DNA from 4 places in the Aquamicrobium lusatiense genome. Region 2 is predicted to be linked to each of the others. Evidence: predicted binding sites of a transcription regulator. Region 2 holds the regulator's gene; each other region holds the start of a gene.
The links. The regulator PhoB, encoded in region 2, activates phosphate uptake and scavenging genes when phosphate is short. The targets are predictions, from matches to a motif close to TGTCATNNANCTGTCAT.

Region 1: HNR59_RS06735 (alkaline phosphatase) is a predicted target of PhoB. The motif match lies at 1,670-1,686, and genes of this name have one in related genera.
Region 3: olsB (l-ornithine N(alpha)-acyltransferase) is a predicted target of PhoB. The motif match lies at 1,910-1,926, and genes of this name have one in related genera.
Region 4: HNR59_RS01075 (NAD-glutamate dehydrogenase) is a predicted target of PhoB. The motif match lies at 2,138-2,154, and genes of this name have one in related genera.

Annotation. Positions count from the first base shown of each region.
Region 1 is NZ_JACHEU010000001.1:1,402,635-1,406,549, forward strand. Features, by position in the region: gene HNR59_RS06725 (ABC transporter substrate-binding protein) at 1-582, opposite strand, end outside; gene HNR59_RS06730 (ABC transporter permease) at 579-1,358, opposite strand; TPP riboswitch at 1,478-1,580, opposite strand; gene HNR59_RS06735 (alkaline phosphatase) at 1,739-3,487, shown strand; gene HNR59_RS06740 (hypothetical protein) at 3,557-3,915, shown strand, end outside.
Region 2 is NZ_JACHEU010000001.1:64,370-68,284, reverse strand. Features, by position in the region: gene pstA (phosphate ABC transporter permease PstA) at 1-18, shown strand, start outside; gene pstB (phosphate ABC transporter ATP-binding protein PstB) at 35-856, shown strand; gene phoU (phosphate signaling complex protein PhoU) at 895-1,602, shown strand; gene phoB (phosphate regulon transcriptional regulator PhoB) at 1,625-2,314, shown strand; gene HNR59_RS00390 (ROK family protein) at 2,301-3,566, opposite strand; gene xylF (D-xylose ABC transporter substrate-binding protein) at 3,818-3,915, shown strand, end outside.
Region 3 is NZ_JACHEU010000002.1:285,154-289,068, forward strand. Features, by position in the region: gene HNR59_RS15410 (ATP-binding protein) at 1-1,855, shown strand, start outside; gene olsB (l-ornithine N(alpha)-acyltransferase) at 1,978-2,871, shown strand; gene HNR59_RS15420 (trimeric intracellular cation channel family protein) at 2,887-3,519, opposite strand; gene grpE (nucleotide exchange factor GrpE) at 3,631-3,915, opposite strand, start outside.
Region 4 is NZ_JACHEU010000001.1:203,505-207,419, reverse strand. Features, by position in the region: gene typA (translational GTPase TypA) at 1-1,306, shown strand, start outside; gene HNR59_RS01080 (LysE family translocator) at 1,446-2,060, shown strand; gene HNR59_RS01075 (NAD-glutamate dehydrogenase) at 2,179-3,915, shown strand, end outside.

The DNA of each region.
Region 1 (3,915 bases), 1.3 Mb from region 2:
TTCATGGCCTTCGAGCTTCATCTGGGTCAGCTCGAAATTGCGGTAGCCGCCGATTGTGGCATCCACCTGCCCGCTGATCAGCGACGGCGACAGGGCGAAGTTGACATTGACCAGCTCGATCTTGTCCTTGTCGACGCCGGCGCTTCCCAGCATCCGGGAAATTATGGCGTCCTCGAAGCCGGAAACCGAGTAGCCGATCTTCTTGCCTTCGAGGTCCTTCAATTCCCTGATCGGTCCGTCGGCCAGAACCGTGAGCGTGTTGAGCGGGGTCTCGACCAGCGTGCCGAAGCGCACCAGCGAAACGCCGGCATCATGGTCGAGATAGAGGTTCGGCTGATAGTGGATGCCGATCTCGGCCTTGCCGGAGGCCACCGCGCGCGGCACGATCGAGGGATCGGCAGGCGGCACCAGCTCCACCTCAAGTCCCGCTTCCTCGAACAGGCCGAGCTCCTTTGCCACCACCAGCGGCGCGTGGTCCGGATTGACGAACCATTCCAGCATCACGGTGAGCTTGTCGGCGGCATGGGCGGCACCGGCCGTGGCGACGGAAAGCAGAAGCGCGAGCGCGCAGGATCGGATCATGAGGACTTCCTTTGCTGATGATGGGGAGAGAATTCGCCTTCGCGTGCCCATGGCGTGAGAAGGGGAGCGAGGGCATCGACAGCCCGCCGCAACGTCAGGGTGAGAACGGCGATGACGGCCATGGCCGCGAACATGGTGTCTGTCTGCATGCGGGCATTGGCCTGAACCATGACGAAGCCGAGCCCTGCTGATGCGCCCACCCATTCACCGATCACTGCTCCCAGCGGAGCAAGGGGAGCGGCGACCCGCAACCCGGAGACGAGAGCCGGGATGGCCAGCGGCACGCGCAGCAGAAACAGCGTTTGGCGGTGGCTGGCGGGGGTGAGGGCGGCGGCATCAACGATTTCCGCCGGCGTGCGCCGCAGCCCGTCCGCAAAGGCGGAGGCCACGGGAAAGAAGATGATGAGCGCCGTCATCACCACCTTGGAGGTCATGCCGAAGCCGAACCACAGCACCAGCAGCGGCGCGATGACGAAAACCGGAAAGGCTTGCAGAACCAACACCACGGGCCAGACCGCGCGCCCAAGGCGCGGAAAGCTGGCGATGGCAAGCGCAGTCGCCACGCCTGCGAGCGTACCGGCGACAAACCCGGCGGCGATCTCGGCCAGCGTCACCAGCATGTTGTCGAAAAAATAGAGCGGCTGTCGCTGGAAGGCGGCGGCGACGTCCAGCGGCGCGGGCAATATGTACCGCGGCGGGGCAAAGGCCATGACGATGGCCTGCCATGAGGCCACCAGCACCAGCATGGTGCGCAATGCTGCCAGAACAGCCGGCATGTCGCGATTCCCTAGAAGCGGAATCGTGTCGGCGGGCGGAATTCGTATCGATGCTGCATGGCGATCTCCCGACTTGTCATCATGGAGATCCAGGTGTGCGAAGAATTGGCAGGATTGCCCGAAGGCCCTTTTTCCGTTCCTACGCCGGCATAACCCGGATCAGGTTCAAGGGTCCGGCTCACTGCCATCTCAGCGCCGTACGGCGCCCCCCTCGGAATGAAGCCATCTATGTTTCAAGCGCCCGGTTCTGTCAAGCGACGTCGCCGCTGACCAGCGAATGGAAGGAGGCTGTCATCAGCCCGACCGCGAGCTGTCATGGTGCTGTAACGTGCGGGTCCTAGCTAGCGGGTCTCTTTTTTGAGTTTACGGAGAACCCGATCATGCGAAGCCTACTCGCCATTCTGACCGCAACAACCATACTGGTTCCGGCCGTTGCCGGCGCCGCCACGGTCTACCCGCTCGACAGGGCGACGATTCTCACCGCTTCGCCCTTCGACGTGAAAGTCGAGTTCGATGGTGTTGTCGCGGGTTCCGATGTCACCGTCACCATCAACGGCAAGCCGGCTGCGGAAGTTCTTGGCAAGGAAGCCACCTTCATCGAGAAGGAAGATGGCGTCGAGGCTTCGGCCGTGCGTCTGGAAGGCGTGACGATCGCCGAGCCCGGCACCTACACCGTCGTCGCCAAGGCGGGAGATGACGAGAAGACCGTGACCTGGGAAGTTTACGGTACCTCTGCCGAGCCCAAGGCCAAGAACGTCATCTTCCTGATCGCCGACGGTCTGTCGGTCGCGCACCGCACCGCCGCGCGCATCATGTCCAAAGGCATGACCGAGGGCAAGGCCAACGGCCGCCTCAACATGGACGATCTTGATCGCATGGCCTTCATTGGTACCTCGTCGACCGAATCGGTCGCCACCGACAGCGCCAACACCATGTCGGCCTACATGACCGGCCACAAGAGCGCCGTGAACGCGCTTGGCGTCTACGCCGATCGCACCGCCGATCCGTTCGATGACCCGAAGGTCGAGACGCTGGTGGAGGCGCTGCGCCGCCAGACTTCCAAGTCGGTCGGAATCGTCACAACCTCCGAGCTCCAGGACGCGACGCCGGCAGCACTCTTCGCCCACACCCGCCGCCGCGCTGAAAAGGCCGCCATCAACACGCAGATCTTCGATCTGAAGCCCGAGGTCATCCTCGGCGGTGGTTCGGCCTACTTCCTGCCGCAGTCCGTTGCCGGCTCGAAGCGCAAGGACGACACCGATCACATCGAAGGCTTCAAGGAAGCCGGCTACACGCTGGCAACCACCAAGGGCGAGCTTGAGGCCGCCGCCGGCTCCAACACCGGCAAGGTGCTGGGCCTCTTCCACACCGGCAACATGGACACCACCCTCGACCGCGAATTCCTGAAGAAGGGCACGGTCGAGAAGTTCCCCGAGCAGCCAGGCCTGGTTGACATGACCAAGGCGGCAATCGACCAGCTTTCTAAGAACGCCGAAGGTTTCGTGCTGATCGTCGAGGCGGCCAATGTCGACAAGATGTCCCACCCGCTCGACTGGGACCGCGCGGTCGTCGACACCATCGAGTTCGACAAGGCGATCGGCGTTGCCCGCGAATTCGCCGAGAAGAACCCCGATACGCTTATCGTCGTCACCGGCGACCACACCCACGGCGTTTCCATCATCGGCACGGTCGACGACGAGAAGCCGGGCGACCAGATGCGCGAGAAGGTCGGCACCTATGCCGAGGCCGGTTTCCCGAACTACGTCGATTCCAACGGCGACGGCTATCCCGACAGCGTCGATGTCTCGCGCCGCCTGTTCCTGGCCGCCAACAACGGCCCGGACCACTACGAAACCTTCCGTCCGAAGCTCGACGGTCCGTTCGTTCCGGCCATTCAGGACGAGAACAAGAAGTACATCGCCAACGAAGCCTACAAGGATGTTCCCGGCGCGGTGTTCGTGGAAGGCAACATTCCGCGTGACGGCGACACCGGCGTGCACGCCGTTGACGACGTGGTGCTGCAGGCCACCGGCCCCGGCTCCGAGAACTTCAAAGGCTACATGGAGCAGAGCGACGTCTACCGCGTTCTGGCCGACGTTCTGGCCCTTGGAGCCGCACAGAAGAAGTAATTGCGGAAACAACAGAGAGCAGGCCCGGATCGTCTCCGGGCCTGCACCCGTTCAGTCAAGGAGGCTGCGATGATCTACACCGCCCCGGATCGCCGGCAGGCGCTCGCCATGATCGGTGCCGCCGCGCTCTGCCTTTCGGCAAGGCCGGCCCGTTCGGCACCGAGCCCGATTTCCTTCAATGAACTCTATGGCAAGGTCAGCGTGCTGGGCCTGACCTTTTCCGACAAAGTGAAGGCTCTGGAAGGCAAGCCGGTCGCCATGCGCGGCTTCATGGCGCCGCCCCTGAAGGCGGAAGCCAATTTCTTCGTGCTCACCGAAATTCCCATGGCGCTGTGTCCGTTTTGCTCGTCCGATGCGGACTGGCCGGACGACATCATCGTCGTCTATCTGGACCGGGCGCAGACCTTCGAGCAGGCAAATGCCACCAT
Region 2 (3,915 bases):
TTCGAACGGCGCTGGTAATTAAGGAACAAAGATCGTGAACATTATGAGCGAAGCAACTCTGGAAAATGCCGTGAACGCCAAGGTGGCCGCCGTCAACGAACCCATCAAGATGCGGGGCGAGAAGGTCGGCGTCTTCTATGGTGACAAGCAGGCCCTGTTCGATGTGGATCTTCTGGTCCGCCAGAATCAGGTGACGGCGCTGATCGGTCCCTCGGGCTGCGGCAAGTCCACCTTCCTGCGCTGCCTGAACCGCATGAACGACACCATCGACAATGCGCGGGTCGTGGGCAAGATCACGCTCGACGGCGAGGACATCTACGACCGCGACATCGACGTGGTGGAACTGCGGTCGCGCGTGGGCATGGTGTTCCAGAAACCGAACCCGTTCCCGAAATCGATCTATGAGAACGTTGCCTATGGCCCGCGCATTCACGGCCTTGCCCGCAGCAAGGCCGACATGGATGCGATCGTGGAATCGAGCCTGAAGCGCGCCGGCCTCTTCAACGAGGTCAAGGACCGCCTGCATGATGCCGGCACCGGTCTTTCCGGCGGTCAGCAGCAGCGCCTGTGCATTGCGCGCGCCATCGCCGTGTCGCCTGAAGTGATCCTGATGGACGAGCCCTGCTCGGCGCTCGATCCGATCGCCACCGCACGCGTCGAGGAACTGATCGACGAGCTGCGCGAGAACTACACCATCGTCATCGTCACCCACTCCATGCAGCAGGCGGCGCGCGTCTCGCAGCGCACGGCCATGTTCCATCTCGGCAATCTCGTTGAGGAAGGCCCGACCGAGAAGATGTTCACCAACCCCGACGACAAGCGCACGCAGGACTACATCACCGGCCGGTTCGGCTGAGTGTTACTGCGGCCATTCCAACAGACGAGGAACGTATAATGGGTGCTCATACGGTGACCGCCTTCGACGACGATCTTGGCGAGATCGAAGGGCTGGTGCGTGACATGGTCAGCCTTGCCGGGTCTATGGTCGATGAGGCGACGCAGAGCCTGATCGTACCGGACACTGCGCTGGCCCAGCGCGTCATCTCCGAGGATGCGGTGATGGACGAGTTGCAGCGTCGTCTGGACGACCGCGCCATCACACTGATCGGCAAGCGCCAGCCGATGGCGCAGGACCTGCGTGCCATCGTGGGCGCGATCCGCATGGCCGGCGATCTCGAACGCATCGGCGATCTGGCCAAGAACATCGCCAAGCGCGTCGATGCGGTCGGTCAGTCGAGCGTGCCGCGCGCTTTCGCCCGCTCCATCGAAGACATGTCCGAACTGGTTCTTGAGCAGGTTCAGGGCGTCATCGACGAATATGGCGCGCGCAACCCGGAAGGGCTGGTGCGGCTGCGCGACGAAGACGAGCTGGTCGACGTCAAATACACCTCTGTGTTCCGCGAACTGCTGACCTACATGATGGAGGACGCGCGCAACATCACGGCCTGCACGCATCTGCTTTTCTGTGCGAAGAACCTGGAGCGCATTGGCGACCACGTGACCAATATTGCCGAAAATGCCTATTATGTGCTGACCGGCGAGCAGTTGCCGGCTCATCGTCCCAAGCAGGACGAGACTGGCATACCGGCACCTGCGGTTTGAAGCAGGATCGAGGAGACGAAGCATGATTGCACCCCGCATCATGGTGGTTGAGGACGAAGAGCCGTTGGGCGTGCTTCTGCGCTACAACCTCGAAGCCGAAGGCTATCAGGTCGAGATCGTCACGCGCGGTGACGAGGCCGAGTTGCGGCTGCAGGAAAACGTGCCGGACCTTCTGGTGCTCGACTGGATGGTTCCGGCGATCTCCGGCATCGAACTGTGCCGGCGCCTGCGCATGCGCGAGCAGACCGAACGGCTGCCCATCATCATGCTGACGGCGCGCGGGGAGGAAAGCGACCGGGTGCGCGGCCTTTCCACCGGCGCCGACGACTATCTGGTCAAGCCCTTCTCCATGCCCGAGCTGGTGGCGCGCGTGAAGGCGCTTCTGCGCCGCGCCAAGCCGGAAGTGCTGTCCTCTGTGCTCAAGGTGGGCGACATCGTGCTCGACCGCGAACAGCACCGCGTCTATCGCAAGAAGAGCGAGATCCGGCTGGGGCCGACCGAGTTCCGCCTGCTCGAATTCATGATGCAGCATCCCGGCCGCGTCTTCTCGCGCGGACAGTTGCTGGACAATGTCTGGGGCGAGACGATCTACATCGACGAGCGTACTGTCGACGTGCATGTCGGGCGGCTGCGCAAGGCCGTCAACACCGGCCGCATGCCCGACGTGATCCGCACCGTTCGCGGTTCAGGCTACGCGATCAGGGAAGAGTGACGGGCAGGGAAGAGTGACGCGCGGCCGGGCCGTCCTGCAGGGACCGCCCGCCGGCAAAAATCCGGTCATCGACATAAGTCAGCGCGCGCATGGCGCAGCCTTCGCGCAGCAGGGCGATCTGGTCCGGCTCGATGCTGAAGCTGATCGAGCCGGAATGCTGGCCGCCGGCAGTGCGTGCGATGGCATCGCGCAGGGACGGTTCGATCAGGTCGAAGGCGGCTGCATTGAGGCCGACCAATGCCACCGGGGCAGGGTCGATGAGCGCAAACAGGCTGCCAAGGCCGAAGCCGAGCGCTTCGCCTGCGATGCGGAACGCCTCGCGCTCGCGTCCTTCATGGTCCCGGGCCGCTTCCGCCAGCGCCCGCATCTCCGCTTCCCCGATATCGCCCCGGGGCTCCTCGTTCTGGTCATGGCCGGCGGCGCTGCGCCAGATGGCGTAGCTTCCTGCATAGGCTTCGATGCAGCCGCGCCGCCCGCAACGGCACAGCGCCCCGTCCGGCCTATGGACCATGTGTCCGAATTCGACGCCCGAGGAATGGGTGCCGGTGAACATCTCGCCCTTGAGCACCAGCCCCATGCCGATGCCGTGCGAGAGCAATATGGCGATGAAATCGTCGCGATAGCGGGCCGGATCGCGCCAGCGCAGCGCCTCGGCCATCATGTTGCAGTCGTTCTCCACCGTTACGGGAACAGAGAATTCCGCTTCCAGAATGTCGGCGAAGGGGATGTCCGTGTGCGGGGTGATCGGAGACCACAGCATGGAACGCGCTTCCGCGTCAGTAATGCCCTGAACGGCAAAGACGATACGCAATGGCGGGCCAGCCTTTGCTGCGGGGTGAGCAAGGCATCGTTGAAGCACTGCCACGCATTCGCCGATCAGTGCCTCGCGGGAGAGGGCGCGCGTGTCGAGCCGCAACTGCTCTTCGTCCAGAACAGCTCCCGAATAATCGAGCCGGACGGCGGAGAGGCTGTTGAGGGACAGCATCAGCGTTACCACGCTGGCTGCTGCGGGGTCGAGTTCGAGCCCGATCTGGGGCCTTCCGCGTCTGAGGGCAGGGGCATCATCCTGTCGGGCCTCGGCCAGAATGCCCTCGGCGATCAGGTCGGCGGAAATAGCGGAGATGGTGGAATGGCTGAGACCCGTGATAGTCGTGATTTCGGTGCGGGAAACCTGTCCGCCACGCCGCGCGGCCGCAATGACCATGGCGCGGTTGCGCCGGCGCAGATCGTCGTGCCGCATTCCAACAGTCATTACCTGTACTCTTCCTCCCTGCGTGCCGACGCTGCATAGCAGGCAGTGAACTTTGTCAGAAGCGGCGAAGGCTGTCATTATTTAATTCGGGTTTCGAAATAATTCACGGTTGGTCAGAAAATCCGTTGACACGGTCAGGTCGTTGCGCCACATTTTTTCGAGGCTCGAAAAAAAGTTCTCGCCCGGCTTGTTCACCGGCATGGCTTGTTTGCGGGTCACAACGTCGCGCCCATGGGCGCAGGGAGGAAATCATGAGGAATTTTACGGCTGCCATTCTGGCAGGTGTCGCCTTGTCTCTGACGCTTCCCCTCGCCGCACAGGCGAAGGACAAGGTCATCGGCGTGTCCTG
Region 3 (3,915 bases), on a different contig from region 2:
CCGGCACGGCAGGATCGTCTACGCCAATCGGGTCTTCACCGGACTTGTCGGCAGGGAGATGCACGATCTGCGCGGCATGACGCTTGCCGATATCGGCATGGAGTTCACTGTTACGCCGGAGGCTGCATTCACCGACAATGAATGCCTGCGCTCGACGGATGCCTGCATGACCACGCCGCAGGGCCAGCGCTGGTTCTCATGGGTCGAGCTTTCGGTGCGCGAGAAGGATACCGGCGCCGTTTCGCATCACGCCATCGCCCGCGAAATCACCGCCCGCAAGCAGGCTGAAACCTCGCTCATCGCGGCGCGCGAGCGGGCGGAATTCGCCAATCAGGCGAAGTCCCGCTTCCTGGCCACCGTCAGCCATGAGATCCGCACGCCGATGAACGGCATCATGGGCATGGCGCGGCTGTTATCGGATACCAGCCTGTCACCCGAGCAGCACACCTATGTCAACGCCGTGTCCACCTCGGCCAGCGCACTGCTGGCGCTGATCGACGATCTTCTGGATTATTCCAAGATCGAGGCCGGCCGGTTCGATCCCGAGCCGCAGCCGGTTTCGCTGCGCGAGCTGGCCGACAATGTCGTCGAGCTTCTGGCCGACCGCGCCCATGGCAAGGGTATCGGTCTCGGCTGCCATGTCGCGCCCGATGTCCCGCAGATGATCACCGCCGATCCGGGACGGGTGCGGCAGGTGCTGCTCAACCTTCTCGGCAATGCGATCAAGTTCACCGAAAGCGGCGGCGTGGCGCTTGTCATCACCCGCAGCGGCAATCGCATCCGCTTCGCCGTGAGCGATACCGGCACGGGGCTGCGGCAAGACGATCTCGAACGCATATTCCTCGAATTCGAGCAGGCCGACGGAACCTCGACGCGCCGGCATGGTGGCGCAGGGCTCGGCCTTGCGATTTCCAGACGGCTGGTGACGGCGATGGGCGGCACGATCTCCGTGTCCAGCACGCCCGGCGAGGGAACGGAGTTCATTTTCGAACTGCCGGCGCATGAGGCGACCGCTCCGCCGCACCCACGGCAGGATGCGCTGGCAGGCCGCAATGTCGTGATCCTCTCCGACAACAGGGTCGAGGCGGATGTGATCGCGCGGACGATCCGCGCCTTCGGCGGCTCCGCCGAAATTGCCGAAAACCCCGAAACCGCACGAAAGCTGGCCAAGGGCTGCGACACGCTGATGGTGGACGCCACGCTGGAAGGCAGCGACAGACGCGCCGTTCAGGCGCTGCGCGACGATGTTTTCGCCTCCAGCCGCGCCATCATCCTGATGGCGCCGAACGACCGTGGCCGGCTCTGCGAATATCTGGCCGGCGGATATGGTGGTTTCCTCGCCCGTCCCGTGCGGGGCGCAACACTGCTGAAGGTGCTTGCCGGCGGCAGTTACGACAGCGCAGGTGAACAGCACCTGCAGGAGCCCGGAACGCGTACGCATCCGGCACAGGAAAACAAATCCGGCGTCCTTTCCGTCCTGATTGCCGAAGACAACGAAATCAACGCCCTGCTGGTTCGCGCCGCACTCGGCAGTGCCGGCCATCGCCTCGAGATGGTCACGACCGGCAAGGAGGCAGTGGACAGGCTCACCGCGACCGACACCGGCGCGGGACGCCATGACGTCGTCCTCATGGACCTGCACATGCCGGTGATGGACGGCATGGATGCCATCGCCCACATCAGGCGGCATGAGAAGCTGCATGGGATGCCCACGGTCCCGATTCTGGTGCTTTCGGCTGACAATCAGGAAAAGACACGCCATGCCGTGCTCGCCCATGGCGCCACCGCCTTCCTGACAAAGCCGCTCGATCCGCGTGATCTGCTTGCCGCCGTTCAGGACCTGATGTCCACATGAACATTGGTGCGGCACAGGTCCTGCTTTGTTGCCGATCACGCCATATCACGTTAGTGTCACAATCCTGTTGCACCACAATCGTATCCCCGCGCCACGAGGGATGGCTCGAAGGAGAATCGCCCGTGCAGACAGCGATGCCGCAAGGTCACACCAGGTTGGGCTCCACGCTCGTTACCGGACCGGCCACCGGGCCGCAGGCCCCGTCACTCGCAGGCCCGATCGGCCCTCTGGGCCGTATAGGCACTCTGGAAGTGCGGCTGGCCCGCAACGAGGCCGAGATCGAGGCCGCACAGGAAATCCGCTACCGCATCTTCTATGACGAGCTGGGCGCCCGCAGCAGCCTGGACCAGATCGACAGGCGCGATTCGGACCGCTTCGATCCGCTTTGCGACCATCTTCTGGTTCTGGACAACAGCCTGACCGGCCCCGAGCACAGGCGCATCGTCGGGACTTACCGCCTCTTGCGGCAGGAAATGGCGACGGCAGCGGGCGGCTTCTATTCGGAAGACGAATTCGAGCTGCGCAGGCTGGTCGCCCGCCACCCCGATCTGCGTTTCCTCGAGCTTGGCCGCTCCTGCGTGCTGCCGCAATACAGGTCGAAACGCACCATCGAGGCCCTGTGGCAGGGTATCTGGGCCTATCTCAATCACTACGGCATTGACGTCATGGTGGGCTGCGCTTCCTTCCCCGGCATCGATCCCGCGGCCCATGCCGAGGCGCTGACCTATATGGCCCATCATTGCCGCACCAGTGCAGACTGGGATGTGCGGGCCGTCGGCCGCCGCTATCATCCGATGGCCATGATGCCGGTCGAAGAGGTTAATCCCAAGGCGGCAATCACCGCCATGCCGCCCCTGGTGAAAGGCTATCTGCGCATCGGCGCGCGTATCGGCGACGGCTGCGTCATCGACCGCGATTTTTCGACCGTCGATGTGTTCATCGTCATGCCGGTCAAGGAAATCGCCGCTCGCTACATCAGCTATTACGGCGGCGACGGCCAGAGTTACGCCGCCTGAAGATCAGCGTTCCGTTCAGGGAATATCCTCGGGCTTCCGGCCGGGGCGGCTCTTGTAGGCCGGAATGTGCCAGCCGAAACGGATCGCGCCGCCACGCACTGCAAAGGCGGCGATGAAGCCGCCGAGCTGGCAGATGAGAGGCGCAAAGCCCGCGAGATCGCCCAGCGTATAGACGCCGGCGCCCATGAGTGCTGCCGACACATAGACTTCGGGGCGCAGCAGCACCGACTGCTCCCCCGCCAGAACGTCGCGCAGGATGCCGCCGAAAGTGGCCGTCAACATGCCCATGATGATGGCCACGACCGGCGAGCCGGTAACCGCGAGCCCCTTTGCCGCCCCCATCACCGCAAATGCGGCAAGGCCGATGGCATCCAGCCACAGCAGGAGCTTGTAGCGCGATTCAACCCGGTGCGCCGTGAAGAACACCAGCACAGCAACTGCCGCGCACACCAGAATATAGTCGTGGTTGGCGATCCAGAAGACCGGCACGTCGAGAACGAGATCGCGGAAGGTTCCACCGCCAACTCCCGTTACCCCGGCCAGAAACATGAAGCTGATGATGTCCATCTGCTTGCGTGAAGCCGAAAGCGCGCCCGTTGCCGCAAAAACGGCAACGCCGGAATAATCGAGGATGGTGACGAGGTTCATGGCAGGGCGTTCATCCCCGGTGGCAGGTGACTGCGCTACAGTAGCAGCCGCTCCCGGCTGTGGAAGCCCCTGAAGGGCAACGGTCCCGCAATGCTGCGGGACCAAAGGCTATCAGCCCTGATTTCCTTCGCCGGCAGAACCATTGGCCTGCTTCGGTCCATCCTTCGAGACGCCGACCTTGGCCGGGCGCAGAACCCGCTCGCCAATCGAATATCCCGGCTGCACGACCTGCAGAACGGTGCCTGCGACAACCTGCGGATTCGGAATCTCGAACAGCGCCTCGTGGAAATTCGGATCGAACCGCTCGCCTTCCGGCGAAAGCTTTTTCACGCCATGCCGTTCCAGCGCGCCGATCAGACCCCGCGCGGTAATCTCAACGCCCTCGATCAGCGCCTT
Region 4 (3,915 bases), 140 kb from region 2:
CGAGGGTCCCAAGGATCAGGGCCTTGCACCGCTGTTCGATCTGGTGCTCGACCACGTTCCGGCCCCGAAGGTCGGCGATGGCCCCTTCCGCATGATCGGCACCATTCTGGAAGCCAACCCTTTCCTTGGCCGCATCGTCACCGGCCGCATCGAAAGCGGCACGCTGAAGCCGAACCAGCCGGTCAAGGTTCTGCACCATGACGGCACGGTTCTGGAAACCGGCCGCGTGTCAAAGATTCTCGCCTTCCGTGGCATCGAGCGCCAGCCGATCGAAGAGGCGCAGGCAGGTGACATCGTCGCCATCGCCGGTCTTTCCAAGGGCACTGTCGCCGACACGTTCTGCGATCCTTCGCTGAACGAGGCGCTGCCGGCCCAGCCGATCGATCCGCCGACCGTGACCATGAGCTTCATCGTCAACGATTCGCCGCTGGCGGGCACCGAGGGCGACAAGGTGACGAGCCGCGTTATCCGCGATCGTCTGCTCAAGGAAGCCGAGGGCAGCGTGGCGCTCAGCATCGAGGAATCTGCCGATAAGGATTCCTTCTATGTGTCGGGCCGCGGCGAGCTGCAGCTTTCGGTTCTGATCGAGACCATGCGCCGCGAGGGCTTCGAGCTTGCCGTGTCGCGTCCGCGCGTCGTCATGCAGAAGGACGAGAACGGCCAGATTCTGGAGCCGATCGAGGAAGTCGTCATCGACGTCGACGAGGAGCACGCCGGCATCGTCGTGCAGAAGATGAGCGAGCGCAAGGCCGAGATGATCGAGCTGCGCCCGTCCGGCGGTGATCGCCAGCGTCTCGTCTTCCTCGCCCCGACCCGCGGTCTCATCGGCTACCAGTCGGAGCTTTTGACCGACACGCGCGGCACGGCGGTGATGAACCGCCTGTTCAATTCCTACCAGCCTTACAAGGGCGAGCTGGGCGGACGCACCAACGGCGTTCTGATCTCCAACGAACAGGGCGAGGCTGTCGCCTATGCGCTGTGGAATCTGGAAGATCGCGGCCCGATGGTGATCGATCCCGGCGTCAAGGTCTATCAGGGCATGATCATCGGCATCCATTCGCGTGACAACGATCTGGAAGTGAACGTGCTGAAGGGCAAGAAGCTCACCAACATCCGCGCCGCCGGCAAGGATGAGGCCGTGAAGCTGACCCCGCCAATCCGCATGACGCTGGAGCGCGCACTGTCGTGGATCCAGGAGGACGAGCTGGTGGAAGTGACGCCGAAGTCGATCCGCCTGCGCAAGCTCTATCTCGATCCCAATGAGCGCAAGCGCTTCGAGAAGCAGAAGGTGGCCGGCGCGGCCTGACCGCAGCCAGCCTCATCATCAACAGAAAAAACCCGGCGTCATCGGCGCCGGGTTTTTCATATCGATTTAAGAACCAGATGACGTCTGGTCAGGTCGCCTCAAAAGATTATGATCGCCGCATCAGCCTGGAGCTTGCGGAATGGATCTGACCTCTCTGCTCATCTTCGCCGCAGCATTGTTCGTTGCCGCCGGCTCTCCGGGGCCGTCCGTGGCGGCGCTGGTCGCGCGGGTCATTTCCACGGGCTTTCGCGGGGTGTTCCCGTTTCTGCTGGCGCTCTGGATCGGGGAGGCGATCTGGCTCTCGCTAGCGGTTTTCGGGCTTGCGGTGGTTGCCCAGACTTTCCATCTTGCCTTTCTCATCCTGAAATGGGCTGGCGTGGGATATCTGCTTTTTCTCGCGTGGAAGATGTGGACGGCCCCTGTCGAGGCGCACGGCGCGCCCCTGCCGCAGGCAGGTTCCTCCCTGAAAATGTTCTTCGCGGGTCTGGCGGTGTCGCTCGGCAACCCCAAGGTGATGATGTTCTATCTGGCGCTGCTGCCGACCATCATCGATCTGCAATCGGTCACCGTGCTGGGCTGGCTTGAACTGACGCTGACCATGGTCGTGGTTCTGGTCATCATCGATCTCTCATGGGCGCTTGCCGCCGTTCAGGCGCGCCGCCTGCTGAAGAGCCGGCGTGCCATGCAGATCGCCAACCGCATCAGTGCTGCGACCATGGCGGGTGCCGCCGCCGCGATTGCCGGGCGCTCGTGATGGTTCAGCGCATGCACACGCCGCGACGACTTCCTGCGGGCTGAGGCCTGTCATTCAAAAAGCAGCCACCCATCTGTGATCATATGGCTGTCATTTCGTCAGAAGGACAAAGCATATCATGGCTATTGAGAAAGCCGGATACGACAGAACCGCAACGAAGAGGAGCGCCGGGGCTGGCTCCGGAACCGGCGGCAGACTTCTGGAATATTTGCTGGCGCGGGCACCCGATGAGGACGTCGCGGCCTATGATGAAGCGGATCTGGAACGCGCCGCAGCGCTGGCCGAACAAGCCGTCGCAAGCCACAGCAAGGGCGGGAGCACCATCCTGATCGATGCCGGTGCGGACGTCTCGCGGCAGGGCCGCCCCGTAACGGTCATCACCGTCGTCAACGACAACATGCCGTTCCTGTTCGATTCCGTCATCGGCGAGATCAACGAGGCGGTCGGGGAGGCGTTCTTCGTCGCGCATCCGGTGCTGAACGTGCGCCATGACGCTGCGGGCGGGGTGGAAATTCTGGGTGACACATGTGCGTCCCGCGAAGACGCCGGTGCCGACCGGCTGAGCGTCATTCAGGTTCATGTCGCCCGCATGAACGCGGATGAAGCTTCCCTGCTGGAGCAGAAGCTCAGCCGCACGCTTGAGCAGGTGCGCGCCGCCGTCCACGACTGGAAACCGATGCTGGCCAGACTGGATGTGGCGATCAGCGATTTCCGCCATGCACCGGTTCCGCTGGAGCAGGAGGCCGTCAGGGAGGCGATCGCCTTCCTCGAATGGCTGCGCGACGACAATTTCACCTTCCTCGGCATGCGCGAATACAGATACAGCGGCGGCGAGGAAAGCGGCACGCTGGAACTGGCCGACAAGGCGGGTCTCGGCATTCTGGGGGATCCGGACGTTCTGGTGCTGCGCCGTGGCACGGAATCGGTGACCACCACGCCGGAAATCCGCGCCTTCCTGCACGGGCCCGAGCCACTGATCGTGACCAAGGCAAACGCCAAGTCGTCGGTGCACCGGCGCATTTACCTCGACTATGTCGGGGTCAAGACCTACACGGCCGATGGCGAGCTTGCGGGTGAACTGCGCATCGTCGGCCTGTTCACGTCCACCGCCTACACGCGCTCGGTGATGAACATTCCCTATCTTCGCTCCAAGGCGAAGACGGTGATCGAACAGTCCGGCCTCAACCAGCTCGACCATGCAGGCAAGGCCCTCATCAATGTGCTGGAGAGCTATCCGCGTGACGAGCTGTTCCAGATTCCGGTGCCTTTGCTGGGCAGGCATTGCGAAGCGATACTCGGTCTGGTTGACCGGCCGCGTGTGCGTGCGCTGATCCGGGCGGACCAGTTCGACCGCTTCGTCTCCGTCATTGTCTTCGTTCCCCGCGATCATTACGATTCGGAGGTGCGCGAAAAGATCGGCGTCTATCTGAAAACCGTGTTCGAAGGCCGCGTCTCCGCCTTCTATCCGGCTTTCCCGGAAGGGGGACTGGCGCGCATCCATTTCATCATCGGCCGCTCCGGCTGCAAGACGCCGGAAGTGGATACGGCAACGATCGAGGCCGAAATCCGCGATATCGTGCGCACATGGGAAGATGCGCTGCGCGAGGCGGCCGGCCCCGAAGGCGTCGACCGGCAGGTGACGGAGATCGCCCAGCGTCTTCCGCAGAGCTACCGCAACAGTTTCTCGCCGGACGTCGCGCTCGTCGACGCCGCCCGCATTGCGCAGGTGAGCGGGGAGAACCCGATCGTGATCGACTATTATCGCGATGTCTTCCAGACGCAGGAACAGGCTTCGCTGAAGATCTATCACCATGGCAGCCCGGTGGCCCTGTCTCAGCGCGTGCCGATCCTCGAA